2 regions of the Paraburkholderia sp. J8-2 genome follow, and region 2 is predicted to be linked to the other one. Evidence: riboswitches for the same ligand, from Rfam matches in the RefSeq annotation. Region 2 holds a riboswitch; the other holds the start of a gene.
What was found. Region 2 has a riboswitch for fluoride ahead of U5A52_RS27700 (MutS-related protein). Riboswitches for the same ligand answer to the same signal wherever they lie in the genome.
Positions count from the first base shown of each region.

Region 1: linked by a shared signal. The riboswitch ahead of U5A52_RS28180 (voltage-gated chloride channel family protein) and the one ahead of U5A52_RS27700 (MutS-related protein) in region 2 are both predicted to bind fluoride.

Region 1 is NZ_CAJMZA010000016.1:141,315-149,064, reverse strand. It holds gene U5A52_RS28185 (methyl-accepting chemotaxis protein) at 1-1,550, opposite strand, end outside; gene U5A52_RS28180 (voltage-gated chloride channel family protein) at 1,772-3,061, opposite strand; fluoride riboswitch at 3,155-3,226, opposite strand; gene U5A52_RS28175 (penicillin acylase family protein) at 3,293-5,803, opposite strand; gene U5A52_RS28170 (DUF3079 domain-containing protein) at 6,007-6,210, shown strand; gene U5A52_RS28165 (SDR family NAD(P)-dependent oxidoreductase) at 6,220-6,999, opposite strand; gene U5A52_RS28160 (AraC family transcriptional regulator) at 7,152-7,750, shown strand, end outside.
Region 2 is NZ_CAJMZA010000016.1:34,202-41,951, reverse strand. It holds gene U5A52_RS27735 (FAD-dependent oxidoreductase) at 1-516, shown strand, start outside; gene U5A52_RS27730 (class I SAM-dependent methyltransferase) at 544-1,398, opposite strand; gene U5A52_RS27725 (hypothetical protein) at 1,456-1,662, opposite strand; gene U5A52_RS27720 (YbaK/EbsC family protein) at 1,849-2,340, opposite strand; gene U5A52_RS27715 (DUF190 domain-containing protein) at 2,483-2,851, opposite strand; gene U5A52_RS27710 (DUF190 domain-containing protein) at 3,027-3,356, opposite strand; gene U5A52_RS27705 (MutS-related protein) at 3,440-4,993, opposite strand; gene U5A52_RS27700 (MutS-related protein) at 4,990-6,525, opposite strand; fluoride riboswitch at 6,684-6,746, opposite strand; gene U5A52_RS27695 (ATP-dependent protease) at 6,948-7,331, shown strand; gene U5A52_RS27690 (porin) at 7,400-7,750, opposite strand, start outside.

The DNA of each region.
Region 1 (7,750 bases), 110 kb from region 2:
TTCGCAAACCTGAATACCGAAACGGCCTGCTGCAACTGCGCCGCCTGATCGGCCATCGAGCTTGCGGCAGCGGCCGCCTGCTCGACCAGCGCCGCGTTCTGCTGCGTGACCTGGTCCATTTGCGCCACCGCCCGGTTGACCTGCTCGATGCCCGTGCTTTGCTCGCCCGAGGCGGCGACGATTTCGCCCATGATGTCCGTGACGCGCTGCACCGCCTCCGTTACCTCGACCATCGTCGAGCCCGCGCGCTGCGCCAGCGTTGCGCCGTTTGCAACGCCCGCCGTCGAGGCTTCGATCAGCTCCTTGATCTCGCGCGCCGAAGCCGCGCTGCGCTGCGCGAGCGCGCGCACCTCGCCCGCCACGACCGCGAAGCCGCGCCCCTGCTCGCCGGCGCGCGCCGATTCAACGGCGGCGTTGAGCGCAAGAATGTTGGTCTGGAAAGCGATTTTCTCGATCGTCGCGATGATATCGGTCATGCGCTTCGCGTCCTGCGCCACCTCGCCCATTGTCCTCGCCACTTCGCTCACCAGTTCGCTGCCGCGCGCCGCAACCTCCGAAGCGCCGCGCGCGAGCCCGCCCACCTGTCTCGCGTTCTCGGCATTCTGGCGCACGGTCGAAGTCAGTTGCTCCATGCTCGTCGCAGTTTCGCCGAGCGACGCCGCCTGCTCTTCGGTGCGTTGCGAGAGATCTGTGTTGCCTTGCGAGATTTCGCGGGCAGCAAGAAGGATAGAACCGCTCGAGTCTTGAATGTTGGCGACGATGCCAGTCAGTTGCACACGCATCTCGCCCAGCGCGTGCAACAGACTACTCGAATCGCCGGGTCGCATTGTTACGGATACCGAAAGGTCTCCGGCTGCAATACGGCCTGCAATTTCCATGGCGTAAGCCGGCTCGCCGCCCAGTTGGCGTGAAAGCCGCCGCGAAATCAACCAGGCCAGCAGCGCGCCGGTCGCGACCGCCCCGAGCAGAATCGCAATGACGAGCGCGCGCATATGCTGGAATTGCGCTGTGGCTGCGGTCTGCGCGTTTTTCGCCTCGCGTTGCAGCGAATCGATCAGCGCGGCCACGCTGTCGCCCAACGCAACGCTCGCCGCAATCGCGCGGCGCACGAGTTCGGCGTTGTCCACGCCTGCGGGCACGGGCGCGAAGCCGATTTGCTGATGCACGATCGCTTCCCATGCGGAGGTCTTCTTGAGCACGTCGTCATAGAGCGCGCGGTCGCCAGCCGACACGCCTGCACCGGCGTAGCGATCGAGCGACTCATGCATGCGCTTGAGCTGCGCGACGATGTCTTCCTTCAGATGGTTGCGCCCCGCTTCATCGGCGTAGCCCAGATTCGCCGCGTCGAGGTCAGTGCTCAACTTGCTGCGCGCCGCTTCCTCCAACCAGAACTGGCCGCTCATGTGCCGGTTGCAGATTTCATCGGCAATATCATGCATCGACGCCAGCGACGAGACGCCGGCAATACCCACGGCCACCGCAAATACGATCACAACGGCGAATGCTGTCAGCAGCTTTTTGAACACCGTCATGCGATCGAGCCACTTCATGGCTGTCCCCTTATTCGATTCCCTGTTATGTGGCTCACGGCGAGACCCTGCCTCGACGCGAGCGCGGCAAGCTTGACTCATCCCCCACACCAAGGGTAGGAGGCGAACCGATATAGGGAGAATCAGCCAGCGCTTCTGGCGTCGTCCGCTCACTTCTGCTAACGAGCCCGATGCGCTTCGCTTTCAGGTGGACAAGACAACGATGACGCGATGCCGGAGACTCAATCGCTGCTCCGTACACGGCGCAACGCGGGAATGTCCGAAAGACGCATGCCAGCGGGCAAAAGCGGATGCTTCGCCTGCCCTACGCGCTGCGCGCGGTAGATGCCCGTGTGGCCGGAAAACAGATAAGCCACCACGCAGGCCAGCGCCGCATACACGCCAATGTCGGCGCCAAACAGCTCGATTGCCATGACCGTCGAAGCGATCGGCGTGTTGGCGGCGCCAGCGAATACGGCAACGAAACCAAGGCCCGCGAGCACCGGCATCGGCAAGGCCAGCACATGCCCCAACGCATTGCCGAGCGTCGCGCCGATATAGAACAGCGGCGTGACTTCGCCGCCTTTGAAGCCCGATGCCAGCGTCACGACGGTGAAGCCGAACTTGCCCGCGAAGTCGTAGACGGGCAACGGATGATTGAACGCTTCGACAATGGTCGGAATGCCCAGGCCGAGATACTGCGGCACGTTCAGCGCGGTAGCGGCAAGCGCCACGACGATACCGCCCACGAACGGACGCGCCGGCGCGTAGGCAATCTTGCGCTTGATGAACGCCGAGAGCGCGTGGGTCGAGTCGGCGAACAGCATGCCCACTACGCCGAATGCGATGCCCGCGAGAATGGCCGAGCCAAGTCCGAGCGGCGTGACATGCGGGACGAACGCAATGCTATAGACCGTGTGATGGATGGCCCACGCGCGGCACACCTGGTCCGCGACCAGCGACGACGCCACGCAGGTCAGCAGCGCGTCGTAACGCAGGCGCCCGATTGCGAGCACTTCCAGCCCGAAGATCGCGCCGGCCAGCGGCGTGCCGAACACCGACGAAAAGCCCGCTGCAATGCCGCCCATCAGCAGAATGCGGCGCGCTTCCCGGTCGAGGCCGAAAACGTGCGTGACCCGGTCGGCGAGCGCGCCGCCCATCTGCACGGCCGTGCCTTCGCGTCCGGCCGAGCCGCCGAACAGATGCGTGACCACGGTGGCGACGAGCACGAGCGGGGCCATCCGCTTGGGCACGATTCTTTGCGGGTCGTGGATTTCGTCGATCAGCAGGTTGTTCCCGCCTTCCACCGGCTTGCCGACACGGTGATAGACCCAGCCGGTCGCGAAGCCGGCAACGGGCAGCAGCCAGAGCAGCCAGGCATGGACGACGCGGATGTCGGTTGCGCGATCGAGCGCATAGAGGAACAAGGCGGAGGCGCTGCCCGCCAGGGCGCCAAGCACGGACGAGAGCAGCAGCCAGCGCGCGAGGTACGGAACCATCGCGAACTGCTCGATAGACTTCAGGGATTTCATTGCGGTCCAGGTTTGCGTTTGCTTGCACGGTTGCAAATCACCTGGGCGACAGGGGGGGCGTCGCGTGGACGGCCTACGACCTCCTGCACCCAGGAACTCGTAGGCATCATCAGCGCTGCGGGAACGCAGGGCGGTTACGGGAGGAATGCCATCTCCGAAAGCCCCGTGATTTTATGCGACAACATAAGACGCTGCAACAGGATCGTCGCCGCGCTCGCGAACCTGCGGGCCTCAGTTTTGAGCCTGCTGTGCGCCGGCCGGGACGAGCTTGAGCGTATGAACGGCGGTACCCGGCAGGAACGGCGCTGCGTCGCCACGCACCCATGTTTCATGTCCCGCGACAAAGTACGGCGACATGGGATTACCCGACTGCCCGCCCGGCATCTCAAAGATCCCGTCCTGCTCGCGCCCCGGCGACACCGCAAAACGCTCGGACGCGCCAAATGCCGGCGACTGCACGCGCGGCATGTTGGAGTCGCCCGGCAACGGGTCATGCGGCGCGCTGAGCCAGCCGCGAACCCACGGCAGCCACTCCGGCACCATGCGCGCGAACGGATGCGCAATTGCCGCGCGGTTGCGCTCGCCCCAGCGTGCGTCTTCGAGCTTCGTGCCATTCGTGCCATTCGCACCATGCGGCAAGCTAGCGATCGTATGGTCGATACGGTCCAGCATGAACGCGCGCCAATCCGCGAAGGCTCCTGGTATCCAGGCGCGATCGTCGGCGAGTGTCTCCATCGTCGCTTCGTAACGCGAGTTCGCCGCGCGATAGCTGAGGTCCGGCGCAATCGCGGCCAACTGTTTGTCCAGTACACCGAACCATGCCTGGTAGAGCGAGTCGTAGAACGCGCGCACGAGCCGGTAGCCGACGGCATCCACATCGGCGCGGCCGTCCCACGCCTGGACCAGCCGCTGGAATTCGGCGCGTTTGGGATGACCGTCGAGTGCGCGCGCATCGAGCGCGTCCAGCGCGACACGTCGCCAGTACTCGATCCAGAACGCGCGGTCGTCGGTCTGCACCGCGAGCAGGTCGCGCTCGCTCGCATGCGGCAGCGCGAACAGGTCGTTGCGAATCTGCGTGGCGCGCGCGCCGAGATCCGTGCCGGCGTCGCCGATGCGCGCCACGTCCTCCAGCGGCACGGTACGGTTGTTCGCGGTCCAGATGCGCCCGGCCGGCGGATCGACGCGCACCGGATACGCATCGGGCGAACGGTACCCTTGCCAGCCGGCATACGTTTCGGAGCGGTACGGCAAGCTCGCGAGCGCCGCCGCGCCGCCGTCGGCATCCGCGAAGCGCGGCAGCGGCCCGGCAAGCGTCCAGCCGATATGGCCTTGCGCGTCGGCCACCATGAAATTCTGCGTCGGCAAGCCAAAGGTCTGCGCGGCGCGCAATGCGTCGGCGACGTTCGTGGCGCCTTCGAGCTGCATGAAGTTCATGTTGGTCGCCTGTGGATCCTGCGCGACCCAATGCAATGCATAGGCGTGCTCGCCGACAACGAGTTGCGGCCCCCAGCGCGTTTGCACGACCGGCAGATCGACGCTCGCGCCGCCGTTCACATCGAGGCGCTCGTGGATCAGCCGCGCCTTGTCCCATCCGCCGCCCGGCACCCGGTAGCGCAAGGGATCGGCAGGATCACGCTGAAGTTCGACCAGATCGACGAAGCGCGCATAGCTGTTCGTAAAGCCCCACGCGATATGGCCGTTGCTGCCGGCCACGACGGACGGCGTACCCGGCAGGCTGACGCCCGTGATACGCCGCTCGCCGCCATCGGGGGCGGGATACACGAGCGAGAGGCGGTACCAGACGTTCGGCAGCGCGAGGCCCAGGTGCATGTCGCTCGCGAGCAGCGCGCCGCCGTGCGCGCTATGCGCGGCGTCGACCGCGAAACCGTTGCTGCCGACCATCGAATCGACCGCGTTCTCGCCGCCGACGAAACCAGGCACGCTGCTGAGAAGCGAAGTGGCGTCGGGATCGAGATCGGCGGCGGACCGCGTTGCCGGAAGCCACGATGGCGGCGCGGCGGGCAACGCCGCCGGCGGTTGCGGCAATGCGCGCTGCCCGTCGAGCGGGGCGTCCCAATGGCTCGTTTCAGGCAGCAGGAACGCAAGCAGGTCGGCGGGCACGCGCTCGCGCAGCGCCGCACGCGAGAGCACGCGCCTCACCTGGTCGTACTGAAGATCGAAGTACATCGCGTAGACGGTGAGCACCGTGTCCTCGGGACGCCACGGCGCCGGTTGCGTGCGCAACAGCCAGTACTCGAACGGCCGCGCGCGAAGCGAGCGCAGGCCGTCGTTGACGCCCGCCGTATAGCGTTCGATCAGTTCCCGCTGGTCAGCGGAGAGCGCGGCGAGCGCTGCCTGGGCGTGTTCGCGAAAGCGCAAGGGCCGGTCGCGGCGGTCCAGAGGCAACGCCGCCGGTCCGATGAGCGCCGCCATCTCGCCAGCGGCGACCCGGCGCAGCAAATCCATCTGAAAGAAACGATCCTGTGCGTGAAGGAAGCCGCTCGCATACGCGAGGTCGCCGCGCGTGTTGCCCTGTATCGTCGGCACGCCCAGCGCGTCGCGCTCGATCGTCACGGGCGCGGAGAGCGGCGCGGCACGCGTGCCGTCCAGTTGCGGCAAGCTGCCGCGCAATGTCAGCCAGCCCGCCAGGACCCCGGCAACCAGAACGACGACGACAGTACCCAACACAATCAGCGGCCACGCGCGGCGGCGCTTTTGCGGAGAAAGGCTCGAACGGGTCATGGCGGCGCATGCGGGTCGTTTTGATTAGCGCCTCCGGGCGCTGCGACCGGATCGGCCGGCCGCCTTACGACCATAGCATGACGCTGCGACAATCTGCAGCAGCCGCGCTTGCTGGGCGTGACACTCTGCCATCTGCCACTGTGGCGCGCGAGGACGACAATGTTGATATTGCGTCCTTTCCGGGATCGCACCGGGACGACATCATGGCAAAGAAGTTTCCGATTCACCCCCAGCACCCCGAGCGCCTGTGCTGGGGCTGCGACCACTACTGCCCCGCCGGCGACATGCGATGCGGCAACGGCCAGAGCCGCACGCAGCATCCGGCCGAACTGCTCGGCGACGACTGGTTCGAACAAGGCGACTGGGGCATCGAAGTCGACGCGACCGGCAAAAGCGTCGCGCTGTGACCGGCGAAATCAAATATGCATGCCGCCAGCCACCTCGATGCGCTGCGCGTTCACCCACCCAAAGTCATCCGACAATAAACCCGCGATAACCGGCCCCACGTCAGTCGGCAATCCCGCGCGGCCGAGCGCGGTGTGTTCCGCCACCGCTTTATTGACCTCCGGATTGTCCCGCACGATGCCGCCGCTAAAGTCGGTCGCAATGGCGCCTGGCGCGACGACGTTGACTGCGATTCGGCGCGGCGCGAGTTCGAGCGCCATATAGCGTGTGAGCGCTTCGACCGCCGCCTTCATCGGCCCATAAATCGCGCGGCCCGGAAACGCGAAGCGCGCAAGACCCGAGGAGACGTTCACAATCCGGCCGCCGTCATGAATGAGCGGCAGCAGCTTTTGCGTCAACAGAAACGGCCCCTTGAAGTGCACCGCGAACTGCGCGTCGAGTTCCGCTTCGGTGCCGGCTGCAAGCGTGGCTGTGGAAGAAATTCCGGCGTTGTTCACCAGATAATCGAAGCCCGTGGCGCTCAGCGTTCCGAGCGCTTCTCGCAGGCGCGCAACGAAGTCGTCGAACGCGCCAGAATTCGCCATGTTCAGTTGCAGGGCGATCGACTGGCTCCCCGCCTCTGCAACCTGCGCACAAACCTTCTCGGCCTCGGCCCGATTGGTGTTGTAAGTAAAGACCGTGCGGACGCCGCGGCTTGCCAGCCGCAGAACGGTGTCGCGGCCAATGCCGCGGCTGCCGCCGGTGACGACCGCGATTTTCGGGCCCGACTGACTGCCGTTGTTCGTTGCCATTTGGCACCTCTCGCTAGTGTGGATGGCTTCGATTCTCCGCCTGGCGCCACCGGCGAGTGAATACCCGAACCTGCCCGATTCTTGCCTATTCCTGCTTCGCTGACTAACATGCCTCGGCGCCCTTTCCCTCTAGCGATCCTTAGCGAGCCGCCATGACGAACGAACTGGCCGCCGCCCTGCTGCGCTACACGCAAACGCAGCCCGGCACGAGCCCATACAGCACCGCGGTCGACGGACTGCTCATTCTGCGCTCCGACCACCCCGCGCCGCCCACGTTTCGCGCGGCGCGCCCGGCATTGTGCATCGTCGCTCAAGGCGCCAAATGGGCCAGTTTCGGCGGGGCGCAACTCGAATACCGGGCAGGTCAAGCGCTCGTGGTCGGCGTTCAAACGCCGTCGCGGGGCCGGGTGTTCGAAGCGAGCCCGGACAAACCTTGCCTGGTTCTGATACTCGAACTGGACCTGGCCATGCTGCGCGCCGTGGCGAAAGAGATGTCGCCTGCGCCCGCGCCGGCGGCAGAGGCGAGCCGCGGCGTGTTCGTCGCGAACTTCGACGGCCCGCTTGCCGATTGCGCGCTGCGCGCCGTGCGCCTGCTGGAGACGCCCGACGCCATCGCCATGCTGTACCCCATGCTCATGCGCGAGATCTGCTACTGGCTGCTAAGGGGTCCGAATGGATCTGAAATCGCGCGGCTCGCGTCGACCGAAAGCCCTTCTCTCAGCCTGCTGCGCGCGGTGGAAAAGTTGCGGGA
Region 2 (7,750 bases):
GGCGAATTCGTCGATGCGTGTGTCGACACGAGCGTGCCGCGCGACTGGTTCGAACACGCGCGCGTCATTGGCCCGCTTGCGTCATATCCCGGTGCCGATAGCTGGGTCGATCATCCCTGCAACGGCGGCGTGGTGCTGATTGGGGACGCCGCGGCGGCCAGTGACCCGGCGTGGGGAGGAGGGCTGTCGTTGACGCTGCGTGACGTCAGGGTGCTGCTTCACCGTTTGCTTGCGGGTGATGACTGGGAAGCCGCTGCGCACGCATATGCTTTTGAGCACGACCGGTACTACGGCGCGCTGCACCGTGTGCACGATTGGCTCGCCCAACTGCTGTACGAACGCGGAAAGATCGCTGATGAGCGCCGCGCCCGTGTTCTGCCCTGTCTCGCGATGGAGCCCGATCGCATGCCCGATATCAGAGGGATGGGGCCCGAGGCTCCGTCGGACGAAACGGCGCGTCGGCGTTTTTTCGTCGAGGATGGCATCTTGCCGCGCGCTGAAAGGGGCACAGCCTGATCGGTACGGCAGCTGGCCAACGCTCATTCAAGCGGGCGTGCTGCTGATTAACCACATCGCGCCGGGCAACCGCACTCTCGCACCGTCCGCATAGGGCGCAAGCGCCTCGCGAACCGATGCGGTGGCGGCAGAGATAATCTCCGCTGGCTGATTGCGCAACCAACTATTCACCGCGCCGATCTGGGTTGACTGAACCACCGCCTCCTCCAGCCCACGGCCAGCGGCGATATCGAGGTCCATGTCGAGCTTCTCGAAGTGCGGTGGCGCCCAGCCGGCCGCCGTGGCAACCTCGGTCACGTGGTTCCGATCGGCGAAGGCGAACATTCCGGGCGCGTTGGGCACCGGCTGCGGCCTCGGCGGCAGGTGCCGCGCAGCCGCGGTCATCGGCACTTCCATCCACGGGTTTTCGGCCAGCGCGCGCCAGCACACGAGCGCCATGCGCGCGTCCGGCGCGGCGGCCCGGCGCATATTGGCAAATGCCGCCACCCGGTCGCCGAAGAACATCACGCCAAACGCGGAAATCAGCAAATCGTATTCGTCCAGCGCGGCCGTTGCCGGATCCGTGTGCCGCCAATCGACATTGGCGATGCCGGCGGCGCTCGCGCGCCTTTTACCCTCAGCAAGCATTGGCCCGGAAATGTCCAGCCCCGCCACGCGGCCGGCCGAACCCACGGCGCGCGCGAACTCCAGTGTGGGCGCGCCACAACCGCAGCCGATATCCACCACCCGCTCTCCGGCATGCGGTGCGGCAAAGGCAAGCAAGGCGTTTGTCACCGGCGCGAGCGTGATGTCGGTGTGCGCCTGTCGCGCCACCCAGATGTCGCCGCCGTTCCCGTTCCAGAAGGCAAGCATGTCGGCGTTGATCTCTTCGGGCGAGGCCATCCGGGTTCTCCTACGGGGCGGGTGAGCACGTCGCGGCTTCGCCGAACGCCGGATTTTCTAGTATTCCTTAATTAAACGGGCCAGCGACTCTGCCTCTCGCGCAATGGCTTCGTCTGCCGATACGCCATCGTTGATCCATAGCTGGACGGTATCCACGAACGCTTTTTGTGCCGCGCCGCACAACTGGGTGATACGGATTCGATAAACGCCATCGAAGCTGAACACCTCCAGACGCCCTTCGTACTCACGCGCATAGAACTTCATCGTTCGCTCCTTGAGTCGCCGCCGTGCGTTCCTTCGATGCCGCGGGTATCGCCGCCGCGCCCTGGCGTCCTGCCGCCCATTCGTACGAGCACGAGCACGCCCATTCGTCGCGCAAGATCTGCACGCGAACGTGGGAGTTTTACCGCTACGTCGACTTTCAATGCGCGGCGGCCCCGCACCGCTCACTCACGCGCGGCCACTCATGCCTCGCATGCGCCTTGCAAAATGGGCACGCTCCGCGTCGTCCATCAGCGCCAGAAACTCGTCCGCCTCCATATGGACCAGCTCTTCGTGATCGCCCGCCTCGAAGTAGATGTCCGGCTGCCCCGCCAGGTTCGCTTCGAGATAGGTTTTCATGCCATACGCCCCGCAGATTGGCGGCAGCGCCCCAGCATCGCAGTCCTTGAACAGCTCGCGCAGATCGGCTTCTGTCGCGAGGGCGAGCCTGCGGCCTGTCTTGTTCCAAAGCTCCGACAATTGCACGGCATAGGTCGAGGGCAGTACGACGGCCACATAGCCGTGCTCGTCTTCGAGCAGTACGGTTTTTGCAAGGCGGTCGCCGGGAATGTGCGCTGCCGCAGCGCTTTCCATGCTCGAATGACTGTATGGGTGGCGCACGATTTCGTAGCGTGAGCCCTTGCTGCGCAGGCGTTCCTGCAGAGTGGTCGACATCGACATGGCACACCTCCTGTCGAATGCGTAGAAGAAAACCAGCCGCTAGTCACCACTTCAGAATAGTTCACACGCGCGTGAATAGCACGCCGGCGCCGCCGCCGCAGATTCGCAGTACGAAGACCTGGCGGCGCATGTTGTGAAGTGACTATTTCGGCTTATGACCGAATAGGGAAAAGCGCGCTTTCCCTGCCTGCTGCGAGTCCGCACCGAGCACCCCAAACTCGACGGGAAACCGCGTGTAGAAGACGTGAACGTGCTCAGCTTCAACGGCGTCGAGCATGCGCTGCGCCTCGTCTTCCGTGACGGCGAGAATAACCTGCACCGGTTGGTCAGCGAGATTCAGCAGATGCGCCCCATGATGTGCGCCGGCATGCCCAGTCCCCTCCGCGCAGTTGATCACTGTGACGCCGTGGATTCCCAGGCGGCCCGCTTCGTGAAGCAGCCATTCGCACACCGTCCGATGTCCGTGATGGCGGTCATGTTCGGTGTAAAACGTAAGCTGAAAGCCGTTCATGCCCTCCTCCACGCGCGGGAGACCGCTGAGCAGAAGCTGCAGCCGGAAGGTCCTTCGGTGCCGACCCGGCACCGAAGGACCTTCAATCCATTCTAGTGCAAGGGTCTGGCGCCGACATGTGCTGCATTGCAGCGCACGCGCGCGACATAGGGCACAAGCTCAGCGTGTTCTGTCCTCAGTCCGCAGCTTTCGTTCCAAGCGTGGCGTATTCGATTCGCGTACGCGTATAAAAGAGGGGAACACCGCCGCCGTTGAGCTTGTCGAGCAGGTTGTCAATCTGCGCATCTCCGGCGATAAGGGTGACGGCGACCGACTGTTCCGCAAGCTCGAAAAAGCGAGCCGCATGATATTTTCCCTTGTGGTCTACACCTTCGGCTACCTCGACCACCGTGGCGCCATGAATGTCCGCATGCCTGGCTTCCTCAAGTATCCAGTCAACGACCGAAAGGTGCCGGACGCGATGACTCTGATTAGCCGCATAGATGGTCAGTTGACTACCTTGCATAAACACCTCCTGATCAAGTTAATGAACTGTGCCGGGCCAAAAGCCAGAGAAGCGACGACGCCCCGCTGGCTGCTGCCCTGGGGTCAAGCCTTAACGCGTGGCGAACGCTCCTGCCTATGCCCAGCATCGTCTGACTCCATGGCGTCTTCCTCGAATAAGGCGCGGTACAAGTCCTGCCCGAAACTCGTTTGCAGCGGCTCTCCCTGAATCAGGCGGAACGTGCGCTCGCCGTCTTCCCGGCGTTCGGCCCGCAGAAAGACTGCGGGAAACGCGCATTCAGTAGCGAGACCCTTTGCCAACGTGAACAGATGCGTGACAAGGCATATCTTTACGCGCGCCTCGAGCAGAGCGTCGATAATCGCTCTACCGACTTCCGAGCCCTCACGTTCGTTGGTCGATGCAAACGACTCGTTTGACAGGAAGAGCGCGTGAGGCCGGATATGGTCAACGACCTCGCTCATGCGTCTTAACTCTTCGTCGAATTTTCCGCTTTGCATCGTGACATCTTCCTCCCGCTTGTAGTGCGTGAAGATCCCGGTCGCGACGTTTGCTTCAAATGCCGAGGCGCCGACGATGCCGCCCGCCTGGAGCAGTACTTGTGCGATTCCAATACTACGCAAAAAAGTCGATTTCCCGCCCTGGTTCGCGCCGGTCACGACCATAGCATCCTTGCCGTTCGCGTCGACGTCGTTGCCCACCGGTGCGTGCTCCATACGCAGTGCGAGACTGATGTCGTACAGCCCTGAGAAGCTGTGCCTGCGCTGCTCAACCGGAAAAGGCACAGGAAAACAGACTGGCAAACCTCGCTTTGCCAGTCTGTTGCGCAAATTCATGAAACCCAGATAGAGGCCAAGCTCCGCGCGCAACATCGCGAAGAAGCGCTTGATGTGATCAGCGGACTGGGCAAGCGCGTTTGCAACGTGGTTGATGCCGCGCGCTTCAAGTTCGGCGACCGCACGGGCGCCGTTCTCATCTCGCTCGGCAATGCGGAACGTGTATGAGCGTGGCCGCCTTGCGAATAGACGGCGAATCAGATTCGGGTCCGACTCGTGGGGTCTGCGTAAAACGTAGCGGGTGCCCTTGTTGCCACGACCTGGTTGCGCACTCATCAGCACACCGCGGTTGAACCTGAGTTCCCTCAGGCAATGCTTAACAGCCGCGAAATAGTCGTCCGGCAACGCTTCGCGCACCATCGCGAAGAACCGTCTGAACCCGGCCGATTCGAATGACGACGTTTCATCGTCCGCGAGCTGGCGCAACTTCACCAACGAAGCGAAATACGCCTGCACGAGGTCTCGGGCCGAGTGCAGGACGCTGCTCGCCGAAGCCGTCAATCCCCAGTAGAAGCTCTTGCGCTCTGTCTCTTGCGCCTCCACGGCAATCGCATAGAGCCGCCGTATAACGGCCTCGTGGCTGAGACAATCCCTGAGCACGGCCTGTCGATAAAGAATGTCGCCAAGCTCATCCAGACTGACGGTCACGACCTTCTTCGCCACACCCTCGAGAAATTCGTCGCCCGCCCCCATCGCCGCAAAAACAGTGACGAGTTCGAGATCCCGCGTGAGCGTGGTTTCGTTCCATTGTTCACCGCGATGCCAGTCGAAATCGCGCTGAGCATAGAGCAACCATGCTTTCATGATGCAAGGCGCTCCTTCAGGCGTTCATAGGTGAGCCCGTACTGCTCGGCCACAGAGACGGCGTATGCGCGTCCATCGGCGGGCTTTCGGCGAATACGGAACGTTCGCTGCGCCGGATTGGACGGGCAGATTTCACTGACCATGCTCACTGTCTGCGCGCCGAGCCGGGCCAACTCTTCGACAAAGGTCACGCATACGCAAAGCGCGTCGCGTTCCATAATCCGGTTGACGATCCGGCGGCAGAGAAATAGCGCATCGGCAAGCGTCGTGGAACTGAAAATCTCGTTCATCACGATGACGCTGCGGGGCGTGGCTCGCGCCAGGATGGCGTGCATGCGCATGAGGTCATCCTGCAATTTGCCGCGCATGTCCTTCGTATTCTCTTCGCGCTCAAAATGTGCAAAGAGCTGATCGCAGAGATACAGGCGCGCCTCACTGCCAGGCACCGGGCAACCCAGCCTCGTGAGGTAGTGAAGTTGCCCGAACGCTCTGGCGAAAGTCGTCTTGCCGCCGTTGTTGGGACCCGAGACAACAATAATGCGCTCAGCACGCTCCAGCCAGAAGTCGTTGCGCACGACTGGAAGCTTGTCTGCACACAGCTTGTGCGCGAGCGCGAGGTCGAACGTATCGTGACAACGTTCGGCCTTGCTCGACGACGAAACCACCGGGAAGCAGAATGGAAGACCTTGCTCCCGGCAATTCTGAATATAGGCGTCGTACGCGATGTAGAACTGCGCCTCGCGGTCGAATGAGGCGATGGTGGCGTCAAGGAAGTCAGTGTGATTGAGCTGGAAGCTGGCGAGCATCGCAAATGGTTGAGGCTGGAGCCTGGCGACGTAGTCCAGTATCTGTGCCTCGACGTGATTCATTTCCGGCCATTCCTTAACCTCGACACTGTGGTCCTTGACCTCACCCTGCTTGAATCGCTCGAAAATAGCCACGACGTATGCGCTGTAATCGCTCTCGCGGTCGTCATTCAGCACGGTCACCGCGTTGCCGTGAATGTGCACCGCGTATCTAACGGCTTCCAGCGCCGTCTGCAGGTCCACCACATCTCGCCTGAGTCCGATGAAGTCCTCGCCACGAAGATACCCTGCAAGCCACGCGCTGAACTCGCGCAAGCCTGCCGACTTCGGGTGAGTCTCATGTAGCGTGGCTTCTAACGTCCCAAGCGCATCGCAATACCGGAACGCAGCTTCGAGAAACCACCATTGTTTTTGTCGCGGATAGTAAAGCTTCTCTGCCTGTGCCAGCGCTGAGCGCATCTTGCGCATCGACTGCGCAAACGCGTGAATACAGCGGGAAATCTCGTGGCTCCCGAGGTCGCGCATCACGTCGTGCCGGTACCGTATTGCACTCTCGCGATCGAGCGCTGTACGAAAGAACGGCTTCAGGTCGTACTCGTCATAGCCTTGCGTGAGCTTCAGCTCAATCTGGTCGAGATTCAGGTCGCCAAAGCACTCCGGCTCGTGCACTTCGCCAGCAGGCGGCCCGTCTTCGGGTGTCTCAAACAGGATGCTGTGAAATCCCATTTCCAGTCCCTCGTCGCCACGCCTTTGGCAGAGCGCGACGAAACCCAGGCCCAACGAAGGTTGGGCTGTGACGATGTGAACCGGGAGATGCCGTCTTGACGGCACAGACACAGGTGGGGCCAGCGAAGAAACCGCATGCACCGACAGTGCCTGTTCCCAGGCCGGTAGGCATCATTAGCCCGTCGGGGCGGTTCCAGGAGAATGCCATCTCCTGCAACAACGTTACGCCTCTATCGCCAGCGCTGCAAGCCCCCAGGCGGGCGTACCCGGGCAGAACGCGGTGTGTGGCAGCTGCCGCATCGACAGCGTTCGAACGCGCCGCAGGCCGCCTGCGCGGGCATCGCAGTTGCGAAAGTGAGGGCGTCTCGGGCGTCCAGTCGCGGCCCGCGCGATAATGTGCCACGGCCCACATGAGATATGCGATGACAACCCCATTCGACGAGGCAACAACGGCGGCGATCGCCGCGTTTGCCCAACTGGACTTCTACACGGCTGTGCAGGCGATGCGCGCCGAGGCCGACTACGACCGCGAACGCGACCAGTGGATCTCGCACTACATCGACGAGCACGGCGGCGGCGTGGACGATGCGGCATACGACGCCTTGCACGCGCAGGCCCAGGCAACGCCGGAATACGCGCAGTTCGTCGATGCCGTTCGCAGGGAGATCCTGGAATACTTCGGCGTGACCGACGATCAACTGGACTGGATGGTCCTGCTGCGCGACGACGACAGCGATGCGCTTTGGGCGGAGGTCAACCGGCAGCGCAACGTGCTGGGCACCGGTGAAGTGCGCGGAGACCTCTGATCACCGCTGGGCGTCGGGGTGTGACCAGAGCGTCGCCCCCGAAAATCAGGCCGTACCCGCGAGAACGGCTAGAACAAATGCCTGATGCCCACACGCGACAGGAATTGGCTGTCTGTCGACGAAGTGCCGGCCAGCGCGATCGATGCCTTGGTGCTGTCCCCGAATGCTCGCTGCGCATGCACGTCGAGGTAGACATCTGTGCGCTTCGAGAGCAAATAGTCCACGCCGCATGAGAGCGTGAGCCAATGCGACGCATCGAGCTTGTCGTACGTGAGCTTGGTAGCGAGCACGAGATCGGGCCGGGGCCGATACTCACCGCCGACGTGAATCACCTGATCCTGTGCGCTGGCGTTTCCAAGTTCCAGATGGGTATTGGTATAGACCGCTGACACCCGCCATTGACCCGGTGTATAGGTTGC